DNA from 2 places in the Effusibacillus consociatus genome. Region 2 is predicted to be linked to the other one. Evidence: a T-box and tRNA genes for the amino acid it is inferred to sense, from the RefSeq annotation. Region 2 holds a T-box; the other holds one or more tRNA genes.
What was found. A T-box is a leader RNA that pairs with one kind of tRNA and senses whether it is charged. The one in region 2 lies ahead of ileS (isoleucine--tRNA ligase), so its partner is inferred to be a tRNA-Ile.
Positions count from the first base shown of each region.

Region 1: it has a tRNA-Ile gene. The T-box ahead of ileS (isoleucine--tRNA ligase) is inferred to sense a tRNA for this amino acid. The anticodon was not compared.

Region 1 is NZ_JBHSHC010000141.1:3,129-14,866, reverse strand. It holds rRNA gene rrf (5S ribosomal RNA) at 16-130, shown strand; tRNA gene ACFO8Q_RS20110 (tRNA-Arg) at 172-249, shown strand; tRNA gene ACFO8Q_RS20105 (tRNA-Leu) at 274-361, shown strand; tRNA gene ACFO8Q_RS20100 (tRNA-Lys) at 383-458, shown strand; tRNA gene ACFO8Q_RS20095 (tRNA-Arg) at 479-555, shown strand; tRNA gene ACFO8Q_RS20090 (tRNA-Glu) at 613-689, shown strand; tRNA gene ACFO8Q_RS20085 (tRNA-Val) at 836-911, shown strand; tRNA gene ACFO8Q_RS20080 (tRNA-Thr) at 978-1,053, shown strand; tRNA gene ACFO8Q_RS20075 (tRNA-Tyr) at 1,062-1,146, shown strand; tRNA gene ACFO8Q_RS20070 (tRNA-Trp) at 1,293-1,368, shown strand; tRNA gene ACFO8Q_RS20065 (tRNA-His) at 1,389-1,464, shown strand; tRNA gene ACFO8Q_RS20060 (tRNA-Leu) at 1,523-1,599, shown strand; tRNA gene ACFO8Q_RS20055 (tRNA-Phe) at 1,616-1,691, shown strand; tRNA gene ACFO8Q_RS20050 (tRNA-Cys) at 1,715-1,789, shown strand; tRNA gene ACFO8Q_RS20045 (tRNA-Ile) at 1,797-1,873, shown strand; gene ACFO8Q_RS20040 (hypothetical protein) at 1,939-2,076, opposite strand; gene ACFO8Q_RS20035 (ATP-dependent Clp protease proteolytic subunit) at 2,770-2,871, shown strand; gene ACFO8Q_RS20030 (DMT family transporter) at 2,910-3,842, shown strand; gene ACFO8Q_RS20025 (ammonium transporter) at 3,981-5,282, shown strand; gene ACFO8Q_RS20020 (hypothetical protein) at 5,315-5,653, opposite strand; gene hemQ (hydrogen peroxide-dependent heme synthase) at 5,762-6,511, opposite strand; gene hemE (uroporphyrinogen decarboxylase) at 6,664-7,704, shown strand; gene hemH (ferrochelatase) at 7,718-8,650, shown strand; gene hemY (protoporphyrinogen oxidase) at 8,656-10,083, shown strand; gene ACFO8Q_RS19995 (hypothetical protein) at 10,277-10,891, shown strand; gene ACFO8Q_RS19990 (DUF4395 domain-containing protein) at 10,967-11,389, shown strand; gene ACFO8Q_RS19985 (Mpo1-like protein) at 11,542-11,738, shown strand, end outside.
Region 2 is NZ_JBHSHC010000157.1:1,460-13,197, reverse strand. It holds gene pgeF (peptidoglycan editing factor PgeF) at 1-223, shown strand, start outside; gene ACFO8Q_RS23100 (YggS family pyridoxal phosphate-dependent enzyme) at 392-1,063, shown strand; gene ACFO8Q_RS23095 (cell division protein SepF) at 1,084-1,530, shown strand; gene ACFO8Q_RS23090 (YggT family protein) at 1,535-1,801, shown strand; gene ACFO8Q_RS23085 (YlmH family RNA-binding protein) at 1,813-2,592, shown strand; gene ACFO8Q_RS23080 (DivIVA domain-containing protein) at 2,676-3,140, shown strand; T-box leader at 3,198-3,445, shown strand; gene ileS (isoleucine--tRNA ligase) at 3,480-6,251, shown strand; gene ACFO8Q_RS23070 (carboxymuconolactone decarboxylase family protein) at 6,473-6,787, opposite strand; gene ACFO8Q_RS23065 (carboxymuconolactone decarboxylase family protein) at 6,788-7,030, opposite strand; gene ACFO8Q_RS23060 (hypothetical protein) at 7,149-7,481, opposite strand; gene ACFO8Q_RS23055 (hypothetical protein) at 7,967-8,230, opposite strand; gene ACFO8Q_RS23050 (DNA polymerase III subunit alpha) at 8,398-11,451, shown strand; gene ACFO8Q_RS23045 (DUF72 domain-containing protein) at 11,454-11,738, shown strand, end outside.

The sequences.
Region 1 (11,738 bases), on a different contig from region 2:
CAACATCCCTGTATGTCTAGTGACAATGGCGGAGAGGACACACCCGTTCCCATCCCGAACACGGAAGTTAAGCTCTCCAGCGCCGATGGTACTTGGGCACGAGCCCTGGGAGAGTAGGTCGTTGCTAGGCTGTTTATTTTGTACATGTCCCAAAAGGTAGAATTCTTTTTTGTCCCAGTAGCTCAGTTTGGATAGAGCAACGGCCTTCTAAGCCGTGTGTCGGGAGTTCGAATCTCTCCTGGGACGCCAGTATCTCTCTTTGGGACGACGTTGGCTCGAATGGCGGAATCGGCAGACGCAACAGACTTAAAATCTGTCGGGAGGATCTCCCGTGCCGGTTCAAGTCCGGCTTCGAGCACCATTTATCTTTCTTTACACTTATGAGCCATTAGCTCAGTCGGTAGAGCACCTGACTTTTAATCAGGGTGTCGATGGTTCGAGTCCATCATGGCTCACCACAACAAAGCGTTAAAAACTTGTGCCCTTAGCTCAGCCGGATAGAGCGTTTGACTACGAATCAAAAGGTCGGGAGTTCGAATCTCTCAGGGCACGCCACTACATCCTTCACAGTATCTAGATTCATCGAGGGGAGTCCTAAAATTTCCATCTTTTGGCGCGTTGGAGAAGCGGCTTAACTCACCGCCCTTTCAAGGCGGCATTCACGGGTTCGAATCCCGTACGCGTCACCAAATATGTCACCCTGGAATCCTTTATCGGTGTTTCGGGGCCTCCACGACATGGCGAGACTTATGCTTTAGCATTTAGCGAGACCTTGCGCGGCCTAGCCGCGGTTCCCGTTGTTTGCTGCTCTGTCACGTCACTTCGTGGGCTTTCTGGAGGCTTAGCTCAGCTGGGAGAGCATCTGCCTTACAAGCAGAGGGTCGGCGGTTCGATCCCGTCAGCCTCCACCATTGTTTGTCCTCAACTGCAGCGTACTATGTTTCCCTGCGTTGTGCACGCGGAGACAATCATACATTGCCAGCGTAGCTCAGCAGGTAGAGCAACTGACTTGTAATCAGTAGGTCGCGGGTTCGATTCCTGTCGCTGGCTCCATGTCATTTGGAGGGATACCAAAGTGGCCAAATGGGGCGGACTGTAAATCCGTTGGCTTCGCCTTCGAAGGTTCGAATCCTTCTCCCTCCACCATTAATTCTTGAGTTCTTGGAACGAACTCTGGAAATCTGTTGTGTCCCTGCTAAATTACTTGGCTCTTTTTAGAATGTTTCCGGGGTCCCCAGAAAGTACTCGGAATAAGCTGCAACGCATTTACTTCACTTTTTGGGGTATATTCTAGGGGCATAGTTCAGTTGGTAGAACGGCGGTCTCCAAAACCGCATGTCGTGGGTTCGAGTCCTGCTGCCCCTGCCAATTTCTTTAAATTTTATATGGTGGGTGTGGCGAAGTGGTTAACGCACCGGATTGTGGCTCCGGGACTCGTGGGTTCGATTCCCATCACTCACCCCATTCATACCTCTCAAAGTTTGAGGAGCATTTATCTGTCGTTTGCGCAGAATATTTTTGGGCCGGAGTGATGGAATTGGCATACGTGCACGACTCAAAATCGTGATTTTGTGGGTTCGAGTCCCACCTCCGGCACCAACGATTGTATTGATTTGGCTCGGTAGCTCAGTCGGTAGAGCAGAGGACTGAAAATCCTCGTGTCGGCGGTTCGATTCCGTCCCGAGCCACCATCAACAAGTTATTCAGCTCATATGGCACCATAGCCAAGTGGTAAGGCAGAGGTCTGCAAAACCTTTATTCCCCGGTTCAAATCCGGGTGGTGCCTCCAACTGTGCGGGCCTATAGCTCAGCTGGCTAGAGCGCACGACTGATAATCGTGAGGTCGGTGGTTCGAGTCCACCTAGGCCCACCAAATAGAAGCACGCTGGCATTTAAGCGTGCTTTTTTGCATTTTTGGGGACCGGCTTTGTGATGGTGTCACCCTTTTATTGACGCCAACCATTCATCATAACAAGAGTCGCACAACAGCTCATTGCGTTCCTCATTTCCTTCATAAAAAGTGACCGAGTGCGGCTTGTCGATCTCGTGCTCACAATGATAACATGTGTCGTTCATTCACAGTTCCTCCCCGTGGAGATTGAACCCTTGCTTACGGAAGGGTGTTCTGTTATGTAGTTTTAACCGGTTGCACCGTTAATTCCCCTGGTAAATGTACCCATTCAAAAGAATAGGGCCGTGCACACGGGACATACCTTTCGGTGGTCAGCCATATAATCTTTTTGGGATCTGGGAAGGGAGGGATTGAGGATGTCCGCCAGAATCCATGTGTTTAGTCTAGGTTCTGTTGTCACGGCGGTTCTCGTCAGCCTGTCCTGAATCTGTTCGTTGATTTTGGTTCCGCTCAGTTTGGGTGGCATTTCAAGTGCGTGGCTTGTCTTTGCAAGCACCTACAAGGTGCATCTGTTTATCGCTACGATTGTTTTCACCGGGTTGGCTCATTTCTATATATTGAGCCGGAAAGATGCAAGACCCGGCGTGAAGAAGCTGTTATGGCTGTCGACTCTCACCTCTTTTGCGTTATTGCTGTACTCAATCCTAAATGGGATCTTCTAAGGTGGATCGATTGTTTGCGGTCCGCTTTTTTTGAGCGGGTGAGCAGAAGATGGCACACGAAATCCTCGAGTCCACATAGTCGAATCACCAGATCAAGCAATGGTCCTGTTGACCCCGCTTCATTCGGAAATTCTGATGCATCCTGATTGAGCCTGCTTCAGCAGCAGAAATAGCGCGAGTTATGAACGAAACTCCATAACGTGTGAAGTATCAGAGGACACGGACCGGGATTATTATATGTCGGCTCAAGAAGCGAAAGAGTATCGGATGATCGACAAAGTGATCGAGAAGGTCTAAAATTCAAGAAGGGAAAACTATTGGGAAGAGGGCTCAAAATGCAGGCGATCATTCTTGGCATACTGGCGTCTTTATTTTTTGCCGTAACTTTCGTGCTGAATCGGGCGATGGATCTCCAGGGCGGCAGCTGGATTTGGAGCGCTTCCTTGAGATATTTTTTTATGGTGCCGTTTTTGTTATTGATTGTTGCGGTACGTGGCAATTTGGTTCCCTTATTGCAAGACTTAAGGAAACGACCGTGGGTTTGGATCACTTGGAGCTTTGTCGGGTTTGGTCTGTTCTATGCACCTCTGTGCATTGCGGCCGCATATGGACCTTCATGGTTACTTGCTGGAACCTGGCAAATTACGATTGTTGCCGGTTCCTTGCTGGTGCCCTTTTTGGGGCAAAGAATTCCGGTTCGGGGCCTGATGATGTCGCTTATTATTCTCATTGGCGTAGGCTTCATGCAGGCGCAAGAGGCGGGGCACGTTGGCGCGAGTGAGCTGCTTTTTGGTATCCTGCCGATACTTGTGGCCGCATTTGCCTATCCTTTGGGAAATCGAAAGATGATGGACGCTTGTGAAGGAAGATTGGATGCCTATCAACGAGTCCTTGGGATGACCCTTGCGAGTATGCCGCTGTGGATCATTTTATCGATTTATGCTCTGTTTTCAGTCGGAGCTCCAAGTGGAGGGCAAACGGTTCAAACACTGATCGTGGCAATCAGTTCCGGTGTGATTGCAACCGTGTTGTTTTTTAAAGCCACAGACCTTGTTCGCGGGAATGTGCAAAAGCTCGCGGCGGTAGAAGCCACTCAAGCTGGAGAAGTGATTTTTGCGGTGGCAGGTGAATTGTTGATTTTGTCAGGTTCTGTTCCGTCCGCTTGGTCGGTGGCTGGAATGTGTCTCGTAATGACCGGTATGGTGCTTCACAGTTATGTATCCCATGCAAAAGAGATAAAATTGCCGCAACAAAATATTGGCGCTTAGGTTTAACGGAAGTTCTAGCCCTCGACCATTGAGGGCTTTTTGTTAATCTTTTCATGTCATCAATGCTCACATGTTACGTTGACAAAGCTAACATTATAATGGTAATCTAAGATAAATTGATTTAAGGGAGAGAGAAACGTGGACCTGCAAGCTTTGTCGTTGGGGATGAATACAATCTGGGTAGTTTTGACTGCGGCTATGATCTTCCTGATGGAGGGTGGATTTGCTCTCCTGGAGGCAGGGTTTGTCCGGTCAAAAAATAATGTCTCGATTATCATGAAAGTATTTGTTGACATGGTGTTTGGCGTTCTCGCATTTTTCGCCGTTGGATTCGGAATCATGTTTGGGGTTGATAAACTGGGGCTGTTCGGTACGAATGGATTTGCCCTGCAGGGAAGTCTCGAACACCTCGGATTATCGGTGCCATCTGAAGCGTTTTGGTTGTTTCAAGCGGCATTCGTAGTGGCAGCCATTAGTATCGTGAGCGGTGCGATTGCGGAACGAATGAATTTTAAGGCTTATATTCTTTTTGCGGTTGTAATGGCCGCTGTTATATATCCGCTGTCTGGACATTGGGTTTGGGGAATAGACGGCTGGCTGGCAAAATTGGGGATGAAAGACTTCGCCGGTTCCGCGGCAATCCATGCGATGGCAGGTTTTGCAGCTCTGGCCGCTGCACGTTTGGTCGGGGCTCGGATCGGAAAGTTTAATGAAGATGGCACGGTAAACGTGATTGCTCCGAGCAATCTGCCGCTGGCAGCAATGGGGACGTTTGTGTTGTGGTTTGGTTGGTTCGGATTTAACGCCGGGAGCACGCTGAATGCTACGGCTTCCAATATTGGTTCGATCGCATCTGTGACTTTGCTTGCATCTGCAGCAGGTGGAGCTTCGGCAATGTTGTACACACTGTTTAAAACGGGAAAAGCCGACCCTGCCTTTACCATTAACGGTGTACTCGCGGGATTGGTTGCAATTACTGCCGGGTGTGCGTTTGTAGGTCCTTTCAGTGCATTAGTCATTGGAGCATTTGCGGGAGTCCTTATGATTTGGGCAACCGGTTGGGTCGATCGCATGAAGGTGGATGATCCGGTTGGAGCGGTTGCGGTTCATGGATTTAACGGGGCATTTGGAGCTATAGCGGTAGGTTTGTTTGCGATTGACGGCGGACTGTTGACCACGGGCGGTTGGAATCTGTTGGGAGCGCAGGTTTTGGGAACAGTCGTTGTGAGTGTATGGGGCTATCTTGCAACAGCCGGAACACTGAAACTGATTGATAAAGTCGTTTCTATCCGAGTGTCGGTGGAAGAGGAACTGGCAGGATTGGATCTCAGTTACCATGGAACAGCAGCATACAGTGAACTGAATGCGGATATGCCTGCGTTTCCGCTTGAAGTACCGCAGATACAGCAGGGAAAAGGCAGCGAAGCAGTCAGAGTCTAAAAAGATAGGTGTTCAATAACACCTGTCTCTATTTACAAGCCAAGCATTCGAAGCTCTTGCTTGACCCACTGATTGATTTTGTGAACAGATGTTTCTGAAAGCTTGTCATTTTCCTGAATCAGGATTGGGCCCACGGGGCTGGCTGTCACGCAAAACAGGTTATTCAAAACATTCCGGTACCTGCCGTATGTACGAAGCATAAACAGTGTATTCGGGGTTTTCGCTTCAAAAAACAACATCACATGCTGCCCGTTCGATAGCGACACGACGTTGGATTTGGAAGCCGTTTTTTTCTCTTGATTAATATAGCCGGCATGGATGGACAATCCGGGATCACTGTAGAATTCTTTAAGGAGAATGACTTCGTACACTTGGATCCGCCTTTCAGGTAACATTATTCAAATTGTACCTGAAAGGGCACAATTCGTACAGATTAAAAAACCCGTCGGCCACCATTGGCCGGGCGGGTTTTCGCATTCTTATCCCACTTCCATATATTTTGTGAGCTGCTCTTCGGTAATTCGGCTTCCTACGAGGAATTCACCAAATTCTCCGTAACGGGCGCTGACTTCGTCAAACCGCATTTCGGTCACAATCTTTTTGAATTGGATCGGATCGTCAGCGAAGAGCGTGACACCCCATTCCCAATCATCGAATCCGGTGGAACCGGAAATAATTTGGGTGATTTTTCCCGCGTATTTGCGGCCGGTCATGCCATGCGCTTTCATCAGTTCGCGGCGTTGTTCCATCGGGAGCATGTACCAGTTGTCGTTGCCTTCCCGTTTTTTGTTCATCGGATAGAAGCAAACGTTGTTCGTCTTTGGTAAAATCGGATACAGCCGATTTTGGACAACCGGATCTTCATATGGGTCGACTCCTTCTTTTGGCAGATAGTTGCCCAATTCTACAACAGATACATAGGAGTAGCTCGGAATGAGGAATTCGGCAAAACGGGTTTTGTTTAGAGCCGTTTCGGTCTCACCCAGTTCTTCCAAGGTGGGACGAAGGTTCAGGAAAAGCAGATCTGCCTTTTGTCCGACGATGGTGTACCATCCGGTGCTTCCTTTTTTCTGCTCCTCAACAGAACTCCATTCCCGGAGCAGAGTGAGCAGCTCATCGAGAACGGACTGACGTTCTTCTGTATTCAGAGCTTTCCAGCTCGCCCAGTCAATCGTGCGGTAATCGTGGAGGACGTACCAGCCGTCCAATGTATGTAACACTTCGCTCATATCGGATTCACTCCTTGTGTTTGATGTTTCGGGATTAAGTATACCATACTGCGGATGAGCTTCAATAATGGCGTCACAAGAAGTTCATTTGCTTAGAATACTTCTTTAAGGTATAACAAAGATGGACTCTAAAATTGTAAAGTGGTGAAATTATGACTTTTAACGATAATTTTTTGCGTGCTTGTCGAAAAGAACCTGTGGATCACGTTCCCGTGTGGTATATGCGGCAAGCCGGCCGTTACCAGCCAGAATACCGAAAAGTTCGTGAGAAGTACAGCTTAATGGAAATTTGTGAACTCCCGGAGGTATGTGCGGAAGTAACCCTTCTCCCGGTCCGTCAGCTGAACACGGATGCGGCGATACTATTTTCCGACATTATGATTCCGGTGAAAGCGATGGGAATTGATGTAGATATAAAGGGTGGCTACGGTCCTGTTATCGCAAACCCGATCAAAGAAGCTGCGGATGTGCAGCGTCTTCGGGACTTGGATCCGGAGGCCGATCTTCCAAAAACGATGGACACGATACGCATTCTGCACCGGGAACTGAATGTGCCGTTGATCGGATTCGCAGGAGCACCGTTTACACTGGCCAGTTATATGATTGAGGGTGGCCCTTCCAAGAACTACTATAAAACCAAGCAGATGATGTATGCTGCACCGGAAGTATGGAATGCGTTGATGGACAAGCTAGGCGACATGATCATTACATATATGAAGGCCCAGGTGAAGGCAGGAGCCCAAGCAGTCCAGATATTTGACAGCTGGATCGGCAGCTTGTCGCCAAGTGATTATCGCCGGTATGTGTTTCCGACCATGAAAAAGATTTTCGAGGCGCTCAAGGGAATAGGAGCTCCTACTATTTACTTTGGCATTAATACCGGGGAATTGTTGTCTGTGTGGAAGGAGCTTCCCGTCGATGTGATCGGTGTGGACTGGCGTGTTCCTCTGGATTCCGCTCGGGCCCGTGTCGGATCCGACTTTGCTCTTCAGGGCAACTTGGATCCCGCCCTGCTGCTTGCTCCATGGGATGTGATCGAGCGGAACGCGAAGGAAATCCTGGATATGGGAATGGCGCAACCCGGCTATATTTTCAATCTCGGGCATGGTGTCTTCCCGGAAGTGAAAGGCGAAACTCTGCAAAAACTGACCGAATTCGTTCATCAATACAGCTCTTCGAAATTGAAGAGGTAGTGAGGCGATTCCAATGAGCAAAAAAGCAGTGGGCGTCCTGGCAATGGCCTACGGGACGCCTTCCAGTTTGGATGAGGTAGAAGAATACTACACCCACATTCGCCGTGGCCGGAAACCTTCTGAGGACCAATTGGCGGAGTTGGTTGAAAGATACAAAACCATCGGTGGCTTGTCCCCGCTGAACGAGATTACCCGTAAACAGACGGAAGGACTCGAACGGATCCTTAACGACAACGGGGGCGATATGACATATCGGGTTTATATCGGGATGAAGCACGCAAAACCGTTTATTGAGGATACGGTCAAGCAAATGGTGAAGGATGGGATTCAGGAAGCTGTCGGATTCGTCTATGCACCCCATTATTCAGCCATGAGCATTGGCAGTTATATTTCCGCTGCAAAAAAAGGGGCTGAGCAGCACGGTGGCCCTGAATTTTCATTTGTACACCAGTGGCACATGCAGCCGCAGTTTCTGCAAGCAGTGACAGAAAGGCTGCGGTACGCATTTGCCCAATTCCCTGAAGAGGAGAGGGATCAGGTTCGTTTGCTGTTTACAGCACACAGTCTGCCGGAACGAATCTTGGAGATGAACGATCCCTATCCGGAACAATTGCGGGAGACCGCTGCCGAATTGGCGAAGAGAATCGAACATTCCAATTGGGGAGTGGCATGGCAAAGCGCGGGACGAACACCTGAACCGTGGCTCGGACCCGATGTCCTGGATGTGCTGCGTGACTTGGCCGACCAGGGAACCCGATCCGTTGTGATTTGCCCGGTGGGTTTTGTGGCAGACCATCTGGAGGTTCTTTACGATATCGATGTAGAGTGCCAGGTGTTAGCGAAAGAAGTTGGACTCAAAGTGGTCCGCACCGAGATGCTGAATGCGGCTGAAGATTTTCTGCAGGCGTTGGCGACAGTCGTTCGGGATCATACGAAAAAGGATTGATCGGTGTGACGGGTGAAAAAACGGTCATTGTAATCGGTGGAGGCATCACAGGTTTAAGCGCTGCCTATTATTTGCAAAAACAGGCTCGCGAGACAGGAATTTCGCTTCGCGTTCTTTTGTTTGAGCGGGATGCGCGGGTTGGAGGAAAAATTGAAACTGAAGTATTCAATGGTTTCGTTGTGGAAAAAGGTCCGGATTCGTTTCTTGCCCGAAAAACGGCCGCGGTCAATTTGTGCCGTGAACTCGGATTGGAAGATGATCTTGTAGGTACAAACCCGGATAACAAGCAAACCTACATTTTGCACAAGGGCAAATTGCATCGAATTCCGGCCGGGTTAAATATAGGAATTCCCACTCAGTTCCTTCCTTTTGCCACAACCGGCCTGCTTTCCATGTCAGCCAAGGTGCGCGCTGCCATGGATTTGGTAATGCCGCGGAGTAAAGTTACGGGGGATCAGTCCCTCGGAGGGTTTCTTGCCCGAAGACTGGGTGACGAAGTGGTAGATCACATGGCGGAACCGCTTCTGGCCGGGATTTATGCAGGGAATTCCCGCAACCTGAGTTTACGGGCCACTTTTCCACAGTTTGAGTCGCTTGAGAAAAAACATGGCAGTCTGATACTTGGTATGTTGGCCCAAGCGAAACAAGCCCACGCCAACCAGTCTCTGCCCCACTCGATGTTTTTGTCATTGCGTGGGGGCCTGATTCAACTGGTGGATAAATTGGCGGAGGTTCTCGGTCCGGAGGTCATCAGGACTTCGATCGGTGTACGGGAGATCAAAAAGGGGACAAATGAAAACAATCAACCTCCCTATGAGCTGATTTTGGAGAACGGAGACAAATTTGAAGCAGATGCGGTAGTGGTGACTGTTCCAGCTTTTGAATCTGCCCGAATGCTGCCGCAATCCTTTGAACCTGCTGCGACGTTAGAGAAAATTCCTTATGCATCCGTCGCAACTGCGGTCATGGCGTTTCCCGCCGCTTCCATTACCTATCCGCTGGATGGTACCGGTTTTGTAGTACCGAAGAAAGAAGGACGAACCATCACTGCCTGCACCTGGGTTTCTTCCAAATGGATGCATACAGCTCCGCCGGATCAAGTATTGATTCGCTGTTACGTAGGGCGGGCCGGAGATGAGGAGATCGTGGACGAGTCGGATGAATCCATTCTCACAAAGGTTCGGCAAGATCTGAAGGACATCATGGGAATCGAGGCCGAGGCGATTTATACAAGTATTACCCGCTGGCGGAAGTCAATGCCGCAGTACACGGTAGGACATCTGGATCGTTTGAATGCGTTTGAGAAAGAAGCAACCAAGCAGCTCCCCGGATTGTTTTTTGCCGGAGCGGGCTTCACAGGCTTGGGAATTCCGGACTGTATTCAACAGGGAAAAGAGGCGGCAGCAAGAGTACTGGAGTTGAACGGTGTTTAACCGCGACGAAGATTCGATTGTTGAACCGCACCCCAAGTGAACCGCTTATGCGAATCACTTGGGGTGTTGCGATGCAGCCGATTTTTTCCGACAAAAATAAACGTTTTTCATCAAAGGATTCGACAGGTAAAATTTCGAATACTTTAAAGAGTTCAAAAGAGAGACCCATACTTCCTGAGAGAAGGGAAATGATATGAGCGGAAACTTTTTTGACACCTATAAGGAGTTTATTGTCATTCCTGCAGATGATCAAAAACAGTATGAGGAAGAATTTGCACCTGAACACTATGCCCAACATTTTATCATAACGCTTTCGCTGTATGATTCCCATATACTCTGCTGGAGGGAAGCAAGCAAATATGAAATCGAAATCGAAAAAAGCATTCAGAAGGTAGTGGAAGAATTCAATCAAGAAGAAAAGGGATCTTATCACCTTCAAATTCTTGAGCTTGACGAAGATAAGCCGTATTTTGTCCTGGCTTTATCCTGTAAAACAAAGACACAAAACGAGGAAGAAGTAAAGAATACGATTTCCTACCTTTTGGAATGGAAGCTTGCAAATGCTCTTTATGTTGGAGAATACTGGTTCCGGCTGATTGGTGAGAAAGGGAGAATAAAGCGCAAGCTTTTCAGTTTTGCATGCAAAGAATATACAGTATGCACTCCGCCAAGTCCTTCCGAAAATTCTTTGTTCAACACTTCAGAGGGAGGCAGGACCAACGAAAAAATGATCCCGCATCAACGACCGTTTAAATTCAAAGGCAAGATAATCAACAGCAGCAGAAAAAAGAAGCTTCAGAAGCAGTAAAAGTGCAATGAACTTTTCCGCGAATTTTTTGTATGGTAGAATCAGAGTAAACAGGGTGGAAAAGTGGTGATAAAAATGAAGGGGATACCGATTCCATTTGTCCGTGCGAATCAATGGTTTCTCGTTCTTTCTGTACTTGGAGTTATTATCTTCAAGCAATATTGGATTCTGGTCGTACCGTTTGGTTTGGGTCTGTACAGTTTGATTACCGGGCGGAATCCGATTTTTCGCTTAATTCCGCCGTTTCTGAGGAAGCCGTTATCTGATTACAGGATGGAAGATCCGGACCAGCAGCGATTCAACCAGTGGATAGCGGTGGTTTGTTTGGCTCTAAGTCTGATTTTCTTTATGCTTGGGATGCCCGGATTCGGATTTGCGTTTGCAGGGATGGTGGCCGTTGCGGCCCTAGTTGCAATCATGGGCTTTTGTGTAGGATGCTTCATCCGTTTCCAGTTCGTACGGTGGAAACATCGTCGCAAGCAAAAGAAGACTGTATAGCAATTAAGCAGAATGGTGCTGACTAACAAGTCAATAAAGTCATTGCTGAGAGAATGTGCGTAAATTAGGATTGGTAATACTGTCCTGACCGGTCAGTTTTATGCTAAAATATAAATAGAATTTTCGCGCATTTCAAAGGGATGGTGATTTTCATGGCTGAACTGTCTTTTTTGGAACGTTATAAAAGGGATCATCAACATCCGGTCAATAAGTTTACGCATGCCATTGGGATTCCGATGATCGTTGTGTCATTGCCGCTTTTTCTCTGGGATTGGAAGTGGGCGCTGTCGTTGTTTATCGTGGGATGGATCCTACAGTTTGTCGGCCATTACTTTGAAGGAAATCCGCC
Region 2 (11,738 bases):
AGAATACCCGCAAGGTGAATCGTTTTTTACGGCAAAAGAAAATCAGCGGTGGCAGTTGTCACTGCCTGCAGCGAACCGTCAAATCCTTTTGGAAGCCGGTTTATTGCCGGAGCATGTGACCCGTGTTGGAGGCTGTACGGCATGTAATACGGATACATTTTTCTCTCATCGGGCGGAAAAAGGAAAAACCGGTCGCCACGCGGGCTTGATTGTTCTCCTCTGACATAGAATATTCGGCAGGAAAATCCCCCTAAAGGAAGAATAATATTCAAAGTACCCACTCTAAAGGGGAGGGGAATTAGTGTACGTGCGTCGCGAGTGCCGATGAAACGGACTTGACTACATGGCCCGTGAGGGATGGCGCAACTAAGGGACAAACGTGGTGATTCAGATGGACTATCGTGAAAAAGCGGACTCAGTACGACACCGGATTCTTCGTGCATGCGAGCGATCCGGTCGGGATCATAACGACGTCACTGTAATAGCAGTGACAAAGTATGTGGGCGTCCCGGAAACTCTTGCGATTCTGGAAGCGGGCATCCGGGATCTCGGGGAAAACCGGGTTCAACAGGCGCTTCCTAAGGTGACAGCCATTAAGGAACCGGTATGCTGGCATTTTATCGGCAATTTGCAGACCAATAAGGTAAAAGACGTCCTGCCCCATTTTCAGTGGATTCATTCGCTTGACCGCATGTCACTGGCAAAGGAACTGCAGAAACAGGCGGAGAAACTTGATATTTCCGTGTCCTGCCTGGTACAGGTAAATATATCGGGGGAACAGTCGAAGAGCGGATTCTCTCCAGAGGAGGTAGAACCGTTCCTTGCTGAGATATCGGAAATGGCACGCCTTCAAGTACGCGGACTGATGACCATGGCTCCGATTGCGGCAGATCCGGAAGAGGTACGGCCGGTTTTTCGAGGTTTGCTTGAATTGCGTGACTCTTTAAAGCCCGTTTATCCCGAATTGAACCATTTGTCGATGGGGATGTCCGATGATTTCGAGGTAGCGGTTGAAGAAGGTGCCACGATGGTTCGGATAGGCAGTATTTTGGTAAAACCATAAACTCATGGAGGGAAACCATCATGTGGAATAAAATGATGCAATTTCTCGGTTTGGCCGATGAAGAAGCAGGGACAGCCAACAAACAGGAAAAAGCCGGTGAGGATGCGCAGCCGGATGTGGTACCTATGCAGCGCAAAGCGGCTATTGTGAATTTACATACGCAAAAACAGGTCAAGTTGGTGCTCTGCGAGCCTCAATCATTTGATGAAGCTCAAATGATCGCGGATCATTTGCGGACACATAGGGCTATCGTTTTGAATTTACACAAGGCGCAGTTTGACCATGCGATCCGAATTGTGGATTTTATCTCCGGAACGGTGTATGCTTTGGGAGGACGGATCGAAAAAATCGGCCATCAGATTTTCCTGTGCGCTCCGGACAATGTGGAAGTTCAAGGTGTGATCAGCGATCTTCTGAAGCAGCAAGCTGAGTTGAACAACGCAGTTTCAAAAAGTCAAATGAGGTGACGGAATGCCGCAACTACTAACTGCTATTGATCTTTTGTTTCAAATTTTTCGATATATTTTATTGGCCCGGATCTTAATGTCTTGGGTACCGGATATGGAACGGACCGGAATCGGACAGTTTCTTTATAAAATAACAGAACCTTATCTGGGGTTCTTCCGAAGATTTATTCCTCCTCTGGGGATGATTGATCTTTCTCCGATTGTGGCGTTTTTTGCGCTGTATCTGATCCAACTCGGTTTGGATACCGTGTTGAGAAGAATTTTATTCTAAGTGAGGGAAATATGACGGATAATGTGTTTATGCATTACAGGCCGGAGGAAAAACCGTTTATCCAACGGACGCTTGAGCTGGCCAATCGTGCAGCCTCCCGCCATTCCCCGAGTTTAACCGCTTTTCTGGATCCGCGACAGGTGCGGATTGCTGTGAACATCGCCCGAACGGTGGGCGATGTTGCTGTTTTTACGGACGGCGGATGGGAAGAGGCAGAAAGAAGAAGGGTGCTGCTGGCTCCCGACTATTGGAGGCCCGAACCGGAAGAAATGGAGTTATGTTGGCTGCGGATTGAAATCCCGGGGGATTATGTGACACTCAAGCACGGGGATTATTTGGGGGCGTTGACAGGGCTTGGATTGAAAAGGGAAAAGATCGGAGATCTGTCCGTTCATGAAGATGGCTGTGATCTTGTTGCAGCGAAGGAAATTGAAGACTTTTTAACCCTGCATCTCAACCAGGTGGGGCGTGCCTCCGTGCTGGTCCGCCCGATTAAAAAAGAGGAATATCGTCCACTCAAGATTCATTTCACCGAACGGGAATTTACCGTGATGTCCTTGAGGGTGGATGCAGTGGCCGCTGAAGGATTTCAACTGGCCCGCAATAAAATCACCGATCCGATTCGAAGCGGAAAACTTCAATTGAATTGGCAGACCGTTACAGATCCCTCTACACAGGTGGAAGAAGGAGATGTGATTTCTCTAAGGGGACTGGGGCGCCTTCGGATTCTCGAGATCGGGGGGCAGACAAAAAAAGGACGAACGGTGATTCGGATTGGCAAATATCTCTAAGAATTCGGCAGGAATCGGTTTTGATTTTGTCGAAATAATGGGCAGAAGCTTTTTCGTCCTACTATATTTGGAGGTGCCGTTCTATGCCATTAACGCCCATGGATATTCATAACAAGGAATTTGCCCGGACTTTTCGCGGTTACAATGAGGATGAGGTAAATGAATTCCTTGATCATGTAATAAAGGATTATGAAGCGCTGCTTCGTGACAAGAAGAACCTGGAAGATCAAGTAGCCCAACTGAAGGAACGGTTAACACGGTTTGAAAATATTGAAGAAACCTTGAGCAAATCCATCCTTGTGGCACAGGAAACGGCAGAGGAAGTCAAGGCCAATGCCCGCAAAGAGGCACAACTGATCGTGAAGGAAGCGGAGAAAAATGCGGATCGGATTGTCAACGAAGCGCTGATGAGATCCCGCGAAATTTCGCTTGAATTGGAAAACTTGCAGAAACAGGCTTCTGTTTATCGTGCACGTTTCCGTTCTTTAATTCAGGCTCAGCTGGAAATGCTCGAGACAAGCGATTGGGACAAACTGAACGAAGAATAATCGCGATATTTGACAATGCGGTTCGCCATTGCATATAATAATTTTTAAAATAAACCTCTAAAAACGATGATCGGGAAAGTACCGCTGAACACTTTGCAGCGAACCGGGATTGGTGTGAGCCGGGAAAGTGGAAGGTTGGGAAAATCACCCGGAAGTTGCTTACTGAAATTCCCTGTTCGTGAAAAGTAGGATAAGCCGGTTGGGCACCGTTACAAGCTCAAACGAGTGACCCGACATTCCTGGATGTGTTGAATAGTTGGGTAACTTAGGGTGGTACCACGGGAATTCAACCTCTCGTCCCTATGGACGAGGGGTTTTTTTATTTGGGGGGTTAGATAAATGTCAATCGATTACAGCAAAACACTGAATCTGCCGGAGACGGAGTTTCCGATGCGGGGGAATCTCCCTCAACGGGAACCGGAGATCCAAAACAAATGGGAAGAACTGAATTTATATAAAAAAGTGCAGCAAGCTCAAAAAGGCAAGCCGAAGTTCGTGCTGCATGACGGACCACCCTATGCAAATGGAGATATTCATTTGGGGCATGCGGTGAATAAGATCTTGAAGGACATCATTGTCAAATCGAAAACAATGGAAGGGTTTGACGCGCCCTATGTTCCGGGATGGGACACACACGGACTCCCGATTGAACAGGCGATTATCAAGAACAAGAAGATCAACCGACATGAGATCCCGATTCCGCAATTCCGTCAAATGTGCTATGACTATGCGCTTGATTTTATTGACCGGCAGCGCGGTCAATTCAAACGTTTGGGCGTACGGGGAGATTGGGAGAACCCTTACATCACGCTGCTTCCCGAGTATGAAGCAGCGCAAATTCGCGTATTCGGTGAAATGGCAACCAAAGGCTACATCTACAAAGGGATGAAGCCTGTGTACTGGTGCCCGCATTGTGAAACTGCATTGGCGGAAGCGGAAATTGAATACGCGGACAAAAAGTCGCCTTCGATCTATGTGAAGTTTCCCGTTACAGACGGCAAAGGGAAGCTGCCGGAAGGTTCTTTCATTGTGATCTGGACCACCACACCTTGGACCATTCCTGCCAACGTTGCGATTGCGGTTCATCCGGAAATCCAGTATGTTGTGGCGCAGGTGAACGGTGAGAAACTTGTTGTTGCGAAAGAACTCCTTGGAGCTGTTCTGAAAGCTGCAGGGCATGAGGAACCGGCAGAGATTGTTGCCGAGTTCAAAGGGGCAGAACTGGAACAGGCGAAAGCAAAACACCCGCTGTTTGATCGCGAATCACTGGTTGTGCTCGGAGATCATGTAACTCTGGATGCCGGTACCGGTTGTGTACACACTGCTCCCGGACACGGTATGGAAGACTTCCTGGTCGGGCAGCATTATGGATTGCCGGTGCTCGTACCGATTGATGACCATGGGAAATTTACGAAAGAAGCTGGTCCGTTTGCGGGTCAATTTTATGCAAAGGCAAACCCTGTTATCACGGAAGCCTTGAAGGAAGCGGGTAGCCTGCTGCATGAGGAGGCGATGGATCACTCCTATCCTCACTGTTGGCGCTGCAAGAATCCGGTGATTTACCGGGCAACGGAGCAGTGGTTCGGATCGATCGATACAATCCGGGACGAACTGCTCGAACAGATTCAGCAGGTAAAATGGAATCCGTCCTGGGGCGAAGTTCGCCTGCACAATATGGTGGCTGAGCGGCAGGACTGGTGCATCTCCCGTCAGCGCGTGTGGGGGGTTCCCATCCCGATTTTCTATTGCACCGACTGCAATAAAGAATTGATTACGAAAGATACCATCGAACATGTGGCGGGTCTCTTTGCGGAGCATGGATCACAAGTGTGGTTTGAACGGGAGGCGTCCGGCCTGCTTCCGGAAGGAACGGTTTGTCAATGCGGCAACACGGAGTTCCGTAAAGAAACGGACATTATGGACGTATGGTTTGACTCCGGTTCCTCCCACATTGCGGTGTGCGACAGCCGGGAAGATTTGCAATGGCCGGCCGATCTGTATCTTGAAGGATCCGACCAGTACCGCGGTTGGTTTAATTCTTCGTTAACCACTGCGGTTGCGGTTAAGGGGCGTGCTCCTTATAAAGAGGTTCTTTCGCACGGCTTTGTATTGGACGGCGAAGGACGCAAGATGTCCAAAAGTCTCGGGAATGTGGTAGACCCGCTGAAGGTGCTGCAGAACCTGGGTGCCGATATTCTGCGCCTCTGGGTGGCATCGGTCGATTATCGTTCCGATGTGCGGGTATCCGATGCAATTTTGAAGCAGGTGGCGGAAGTGTATCGGAAGACCCGCAACACGTTCCGTTACCTGCTCGGGAATGTGAACGATTTCGATCCGGCCCAGCACACTGTGCAGCTTGATCAGATGCTTGAAATTGACCGTTGGGCGTTAAACAAGCTGGAAGAACTCAAGCGGCGAACCATGAAAGCATATGGCAACTACGATTTCCATGTGGTGTATCACGATATCAACAACTTCTGTACAGTTGATATGTCGGCGTTCTATTTTGATGTTCTGAAAGACCGTGTGTACACAAGTGCGCCCAATTCGCTGGAACGGCGGTCTGCCCAAACTGCGATGTATCACATTCTTGTTGAGTTGGTGAAATTAACCGCTCCCATTCTCACTCACACTGCGGATGAAGTTTGGCAATTTGTTCCGGGTGTAACAGAGGAGAGTGTCCAGTTAACCCAGTGGAGTGAAGTGCGTACCGATTATCTCGATAAAGAATTGGATGCAAAATGGGAAGCCATTCTGGCTGTCCGCGACGAAGTACTAAAAGCGTTGGAAGTTGCCCGCCAAGAAAAAGTGATCGGCAAATCACTGGTGGCTGCTGTCGATCTCTATCCGGAAACTCAGGATGTCCTCAATACGCTGCAGGGTACACCACGCCTGAAAGAAGTATTGGGTGTATCCGAGGTGAATTTGGCTGCTCCGGGTGAAACCGTTCCGAATGATGCGGCTGCATATTCCGGTTTAGCAATCCGGGTACGAGTGGCAGAAGGCGAGACCTGTGAACGCTGCCGGGTCGTAACATCGGAAGTGGGCAAGACAAGTGAGCACCCGACCTTGTGTCCGGCTTGTGTGGAAAACGTGCAATTTTTCCTGTGACAAGCCAGCCAGCAGAAAGAGCATCGAGCCTCCGGTTGAAGTGCTCTTTTCTTTATGGATGTTTTCCGAAACCGGTCACGCGAATGACCCTTTTCCATAGGAGAAACGGGATGAGATTGTCGATTACTCGAAGGTGTCATTTGACGGATTGGAAGATGGGCTGTACCCAAAAAGTAGAAGACTACTTTTTGAGTACAGCCCTTTTGGTTTGTCGGAACGATCTAGGCCTCGCTTGAACATTCGGTGTCAAAGAATCCCTGGGATGGAATCCGCAGTGCCCGATTGAATTTGCTCGAAAAGTTTTCCCGTGCAATGACTGCAGTTAGCTCTACAATCTCGTCTTCCTCGAAATGACTGCGAAGCTGCTCGAACAAATCATCATCCACATCCTTATCGGACAATGTGATGGCATCGGTGTACTCCAACACCAATTTTTCGCGCTCATCATAGAATTGGCTCGTTTTATACTGCGGCAAGGCAAGAATCTTTTCAGTTGGAATTCCCATTCCACTGCCGACGGCAGCGTTTATGTCCATTCAGAAAGGGCAGCCGTTGAGGTTTGCTACTCGCATGTTAACGAGTGTAACCAGTTGTTTCGGGATTAGGCCGGATTCTTCAAGTCCCGTCCACATGCCTCTTACTGCTTGAAAAATGGATGGCCTTCTGGCATACAGCTTATGATTTTCAAGAACCTTTCCGTAACGTTCGAGTTGGGCATCGAAAACTTCACGTATAAATCCTTCAGCCGATTCTGGTGAAACGCCTGAAATCCGTGTCACTTATTCCCTCCGTTCTCAAAATATGCTGTCGTATCGTGTATGAACCCTCGATTGTGGTCATCATCGAAGATTTATAACGCTCGATCAGTTCATCGGGGTTTTAATTCTTCTTTACTTCTTACTCACTATGATGGTTTCTCCACTTGGTAATAGTATGGATTGTTAAAACTGTAGCTGCCCATCCAGTGCTTAGAACCAATAATCTGAGTGCTATCCGTAATTCAGACGGGATGTTTAAAGTGGCGCTAACACCTAAAAAAGTTGCTCCTAATACCAATAAGCTTACAGTTGCTTTTTTATTCCCTAATTTTTTAATGTTGGAAGAAAATCTAATAGCTGTCGACCAAGTAATAAAAAGATATATAGCCAATAACAGGTCTTTTACTATAAAGTTAAATGTAGAAATGCCCACAGTGGCTCCTATAGCAATCGCAATTACCCATCTCCACACCGCTATCACCCCGTGTTTAAATTAACTGGTTTCTAAACAAGTGTATCCTTCTAAATTTTTATATTAGTTCCAATTGCAAACAAATATAAACGTAACTGCACAAACTAAGTCGCAAACTTCAAATGCAGGTCCCCATAAAAAACAGTAATGAGCACACAAGACTAACGAAATAAGATCGCATTGAACACCGGGCCAATCAATATAAGTTACAACTTCCTCACTATTTGCAATTTGGTAAGAGGCAAGTTGCTTAACTTGGGCCTTGTTTTTTTCTATTTTAGATACCTGGTACTTTATTACTTCATCATTTGAGACATCTACAAATGCTTGATAAAATATCAAGCTTGAATTGTTATCTTTTTGAGATAGAAGCCCACTCGCAACGATCACTTCGTTATAAAGCTTATTTCCCAGTGCTACGTGATTAATACTAACATAATTTTCACTATTCTTAACCGTTTTGAATCCTTCTTTTTCGATATTTTTCAGTGTTTCTTTAAACGTTTCAGATTTTTTAGTGCTTTTTCCGCTCTCGCTATTTCTTGTTGGGGAAGATTTTCATTAACAGATGTTCCTGAGTCTTTTAGCTTTTTCAAAGCCTCTTCTTTACTTAACTTATTACTTCCCTTGTAACAGTTACAGTCCTGTTGAAAAGAAACGGTTTCAGTTTCGGCAGAAACTTGCCCCACAACTCCAGAGGAACTAAATAAAACTGCAATCATTAGGAAAACAACAAGAATTCTTTTCATCCCATCACCTTTAATTTAATATTTTACCCATGCAATAAACAGATTAGAAAATTTAACCAAAATTAGTCAAGTATACAAAACGCTTTATGAACCAAAAAACCCCATTGGACAAGTATCATCGCTCAAAGTATGATGGGAACAAACGTTCCGATCGAAAGGGGCTTGCCATGTTACATAGTAGAGACGATTTTGTCCATCTGCATGTTCATACCGAATACAGCTTTCCGGAAGCGGTCTGCCGGCTGGACGAACTGCTGAGGCAGGCTGCGGATTGGAATATGACAACTCTTGCAATCACAGATAAAAATTCAATCAATGGTGCAATCCGTTTTTCTCAATTGGCTGCAAAATATGGGATTCACCCGATTATTGGGTGTGAGATCGACAGGGAGGAGACACACGGTTCGCTCATTCTTCTCGCATGTAATGCGAGTGGATATCAGTACATTGTGGAATGTCTGAATTCAGGTTCAATTGGAAGACAGTCTTCTTCAGGTGACGTAATTGCTTTAAGCGGAGGACAAAGAGGACTTATCCACCGTTTGTTGGAGAACGACCAAGTGGAGGCTGCCCGGGAAAAAGCATTGGAATATGTCAAGATGTTCGGACAAGGGAATTTTTACTTGGAGGTTCAAAACCACGGACTTCCGAAAGACTCAGCCTTGATTGAGAAAACGGTTCAGCTGTCTGAAAGCACGGGGATCCCATTGGTTGCAACCCATGATGTGCATTACATTCGCCCGGAAGATGCAAATCTCGTTCATTTACCCGCGACTGGCAGTACCGATAAACAAGCCGCTTCAGGTCTGTTTTACCTTCCCTCCCCTCTGGAAATGAAAAGAAAATTCAGTGGACTGCCGGATGCTCTGACCAATACTGCAAAAATTGCCCGGCGGTGTAAGTTCACAATCGAACACGGGAAGCACAAATTGCCCAAATTCCCGGTTCCGGAAGGTTCGAACGAGGAAAACTACCTAAAGCATCTTTGTTTGGAAGGTCTGCGTAAACGTTTTGAGGTAAATTCACTGAGTTTCTCGCAAGAACAGATGATTCGTGAGCGGTTGAATTATGAACTGTCCGTGATTTTCAGCCGTGGATTGGCCTCTTATTTTCTTATTGTCTGGGATCTTGTTCAATTTGCCCGTAAAAAAGGGATCCCAATCGGACCGGGCCGGGGTTCGTCAGCGGGGAGTCTGGTTGTTTATTTACTCGGCATTACCCAGGTGAATCCGCTTGAACACGGACTGTCGTTCGAGCGTTTTTTAAGTCTTGACCGTACGGAATTGCCCGACATCGATCTTGATGTTTGTCAGAAGCGGAGGCCCGAGGTTCTGCGCTACATCAAGGAAAAATACGGGTCAGACCGGGTTGCCCATATCGGTGTGGTAAACACCTTTGGAACGCGGGGCGCCGTAAGAGAAGCGGGGAAATATTTGCAGCTGCCGACGGAACATGTCAATCTCCTTGCCAAGCTTCTTCCGGCATTTTCGGGAACCGGGGGAATCGCCCATTGCTTGCAAACATTGCCGGAACTGCAAAATCTGCCGCTTCACAAACAACCTTATAAGTCTCTATTCCGTTTGGCTGAACAGATCGAGGGATTGCCGAGAAATTACTCGACTCACCCTTCGGGACTTCTGATCGGCCATGAGGATTTAGCTCGTACGATCCCGATACAGCAAACTCCTAACGGAGAATGGATGACCCCCTTGAACAAAGATGATCTGAAAGCTCTTGGATTCTTGAAAGTAGACGTATTGGGCCTGCGAACGTTAACGGTTATTGAGGATACATTTCGGTCAATCAAGGAACTGACGGGAAAGGAATTGTCGGTGAGTGAGATTCCCCTCGATGACCCCGCCTCTTTTCAAACGCTTGGCGAAGGTGACACACTCGGTTGCTTCCAATTGGAAAGCATGGGGCTTCGAAGCTTGATGAGAAGAATGAAACCGAAACATCTTGAGGATCTCACCGCATTGTTGTCGTTGTACCGACCAGGGGCGTGGGAAGAAGGAATCGTTGAAACGTATCTCCGCAGACGTTCGGGGGAAGCGAAAGCCGATTTTTTATTGCCTGCGATGGAATCGATTCTTTCCCCTACTTTCGGGGTGATTCTGTATCAGGAACAGGTGATGCAGATCGCGAATGTGGTCGCCGGCTATTCGATGGGAGAAGCGGATGCCCTACGGCGGGCCCTATCGAAAAAATCGGTTGATGCATTGGCGCTGCACCGGGAAAGGTTTCTGCAAGGTGCGATGCGGAAAGCTTATTCTAAAGAGGAGGCTTCCCACATATTTGAATTCCTGACCTGCTTTGCCGGTTACAGTTTTAACAAAGCGCACAGCACAGCGTATGCCTATATTTCTTATTGGACCGTCTATCTGAAAACTCACTATCCAAAAGAATATATGGCTGCTCTGCTCAGTTCGGAGGGCGGGTACTATGACAGGCGGGTGTACCTGAGGGAAACGGCCCGAAAAGGCATTCGTTTCCTGCGGCCGGATGTAAACATAAGCGGTTTGGGGTTTCGGGCTGAGAAGAAAGGAATTCGGGTGGGAATGGATGTAATCAAGGGAACCGGGCCGGACGCTGTCGCTGCTTTGCTGGACTCCCGCCGAAAACAAGGACATTTTGCCTCCGTTCAGGACCTGGTGGAAAGAATGAAAACTTATCGGATCAAAGGGCCAATTTTAAAATCGTGGATTGAAGCGGGCGCCTGTGACAGTTTGGGCGACAACCGGCGTAAGATGGTTGTCCTATTGGGCAAATCGTGTTCTTCCCAAATGGAACTGTTTCATGAGAACTCCGGTGAAAACGAGGATTCAGCAGCCGATTTTTCAGCAAAAGAAAAGAGAAGAATGGAAAAAGCCCTGCTTGGCTTCGCTTTGGAACAGTCCCCTTCAAACGAATGGAGCCATTTTCTGAACCATTATGGAATTGTTCCGATTGCTTCATTAGGCTCGTTACGAAAGGACGGTCGAGTACGAATCGCCGGAACGATTATTCACAGCCGCCGTCAACCGGCCGCGAATGGGCAATATGTCTTGATACTTGTGCTGCAGGATGATTCGGAAATGGCCGAAGTGATTTTATATCCCGAAACTTATAAGAATTGTCTATATGAATTAAATCCTGCGGGCATAGTAGTGGAAGGAGTTCTTCGCAGAACCGATGGATCTTTGCAAATCTGTGCGGAAAAAATCAAGGCACTCGGGGGATGACCATGCTTCTGATTGGAACAGCCGGCTACAGCTACGAGGATTGGCGGGGGGTTTTTTATCCGGAGGATCTGGACAAAAAAGAGATGCTCGGCTTTTATTCCCGAGAATTCCCATTTACCGAAGTCAATTCCACCTTTTACGCCATGCCGAATCGATTCATGCTCTATCATATGATGGAAAAAACACCGGACAATTTTCAGTTCGTCATTAAGGCATTCAAGGGCATGACGCATAAGCGGGAGGACAATGAGCAGCATTTCACCGATTTCAAGGAAGCTTTGAAACCA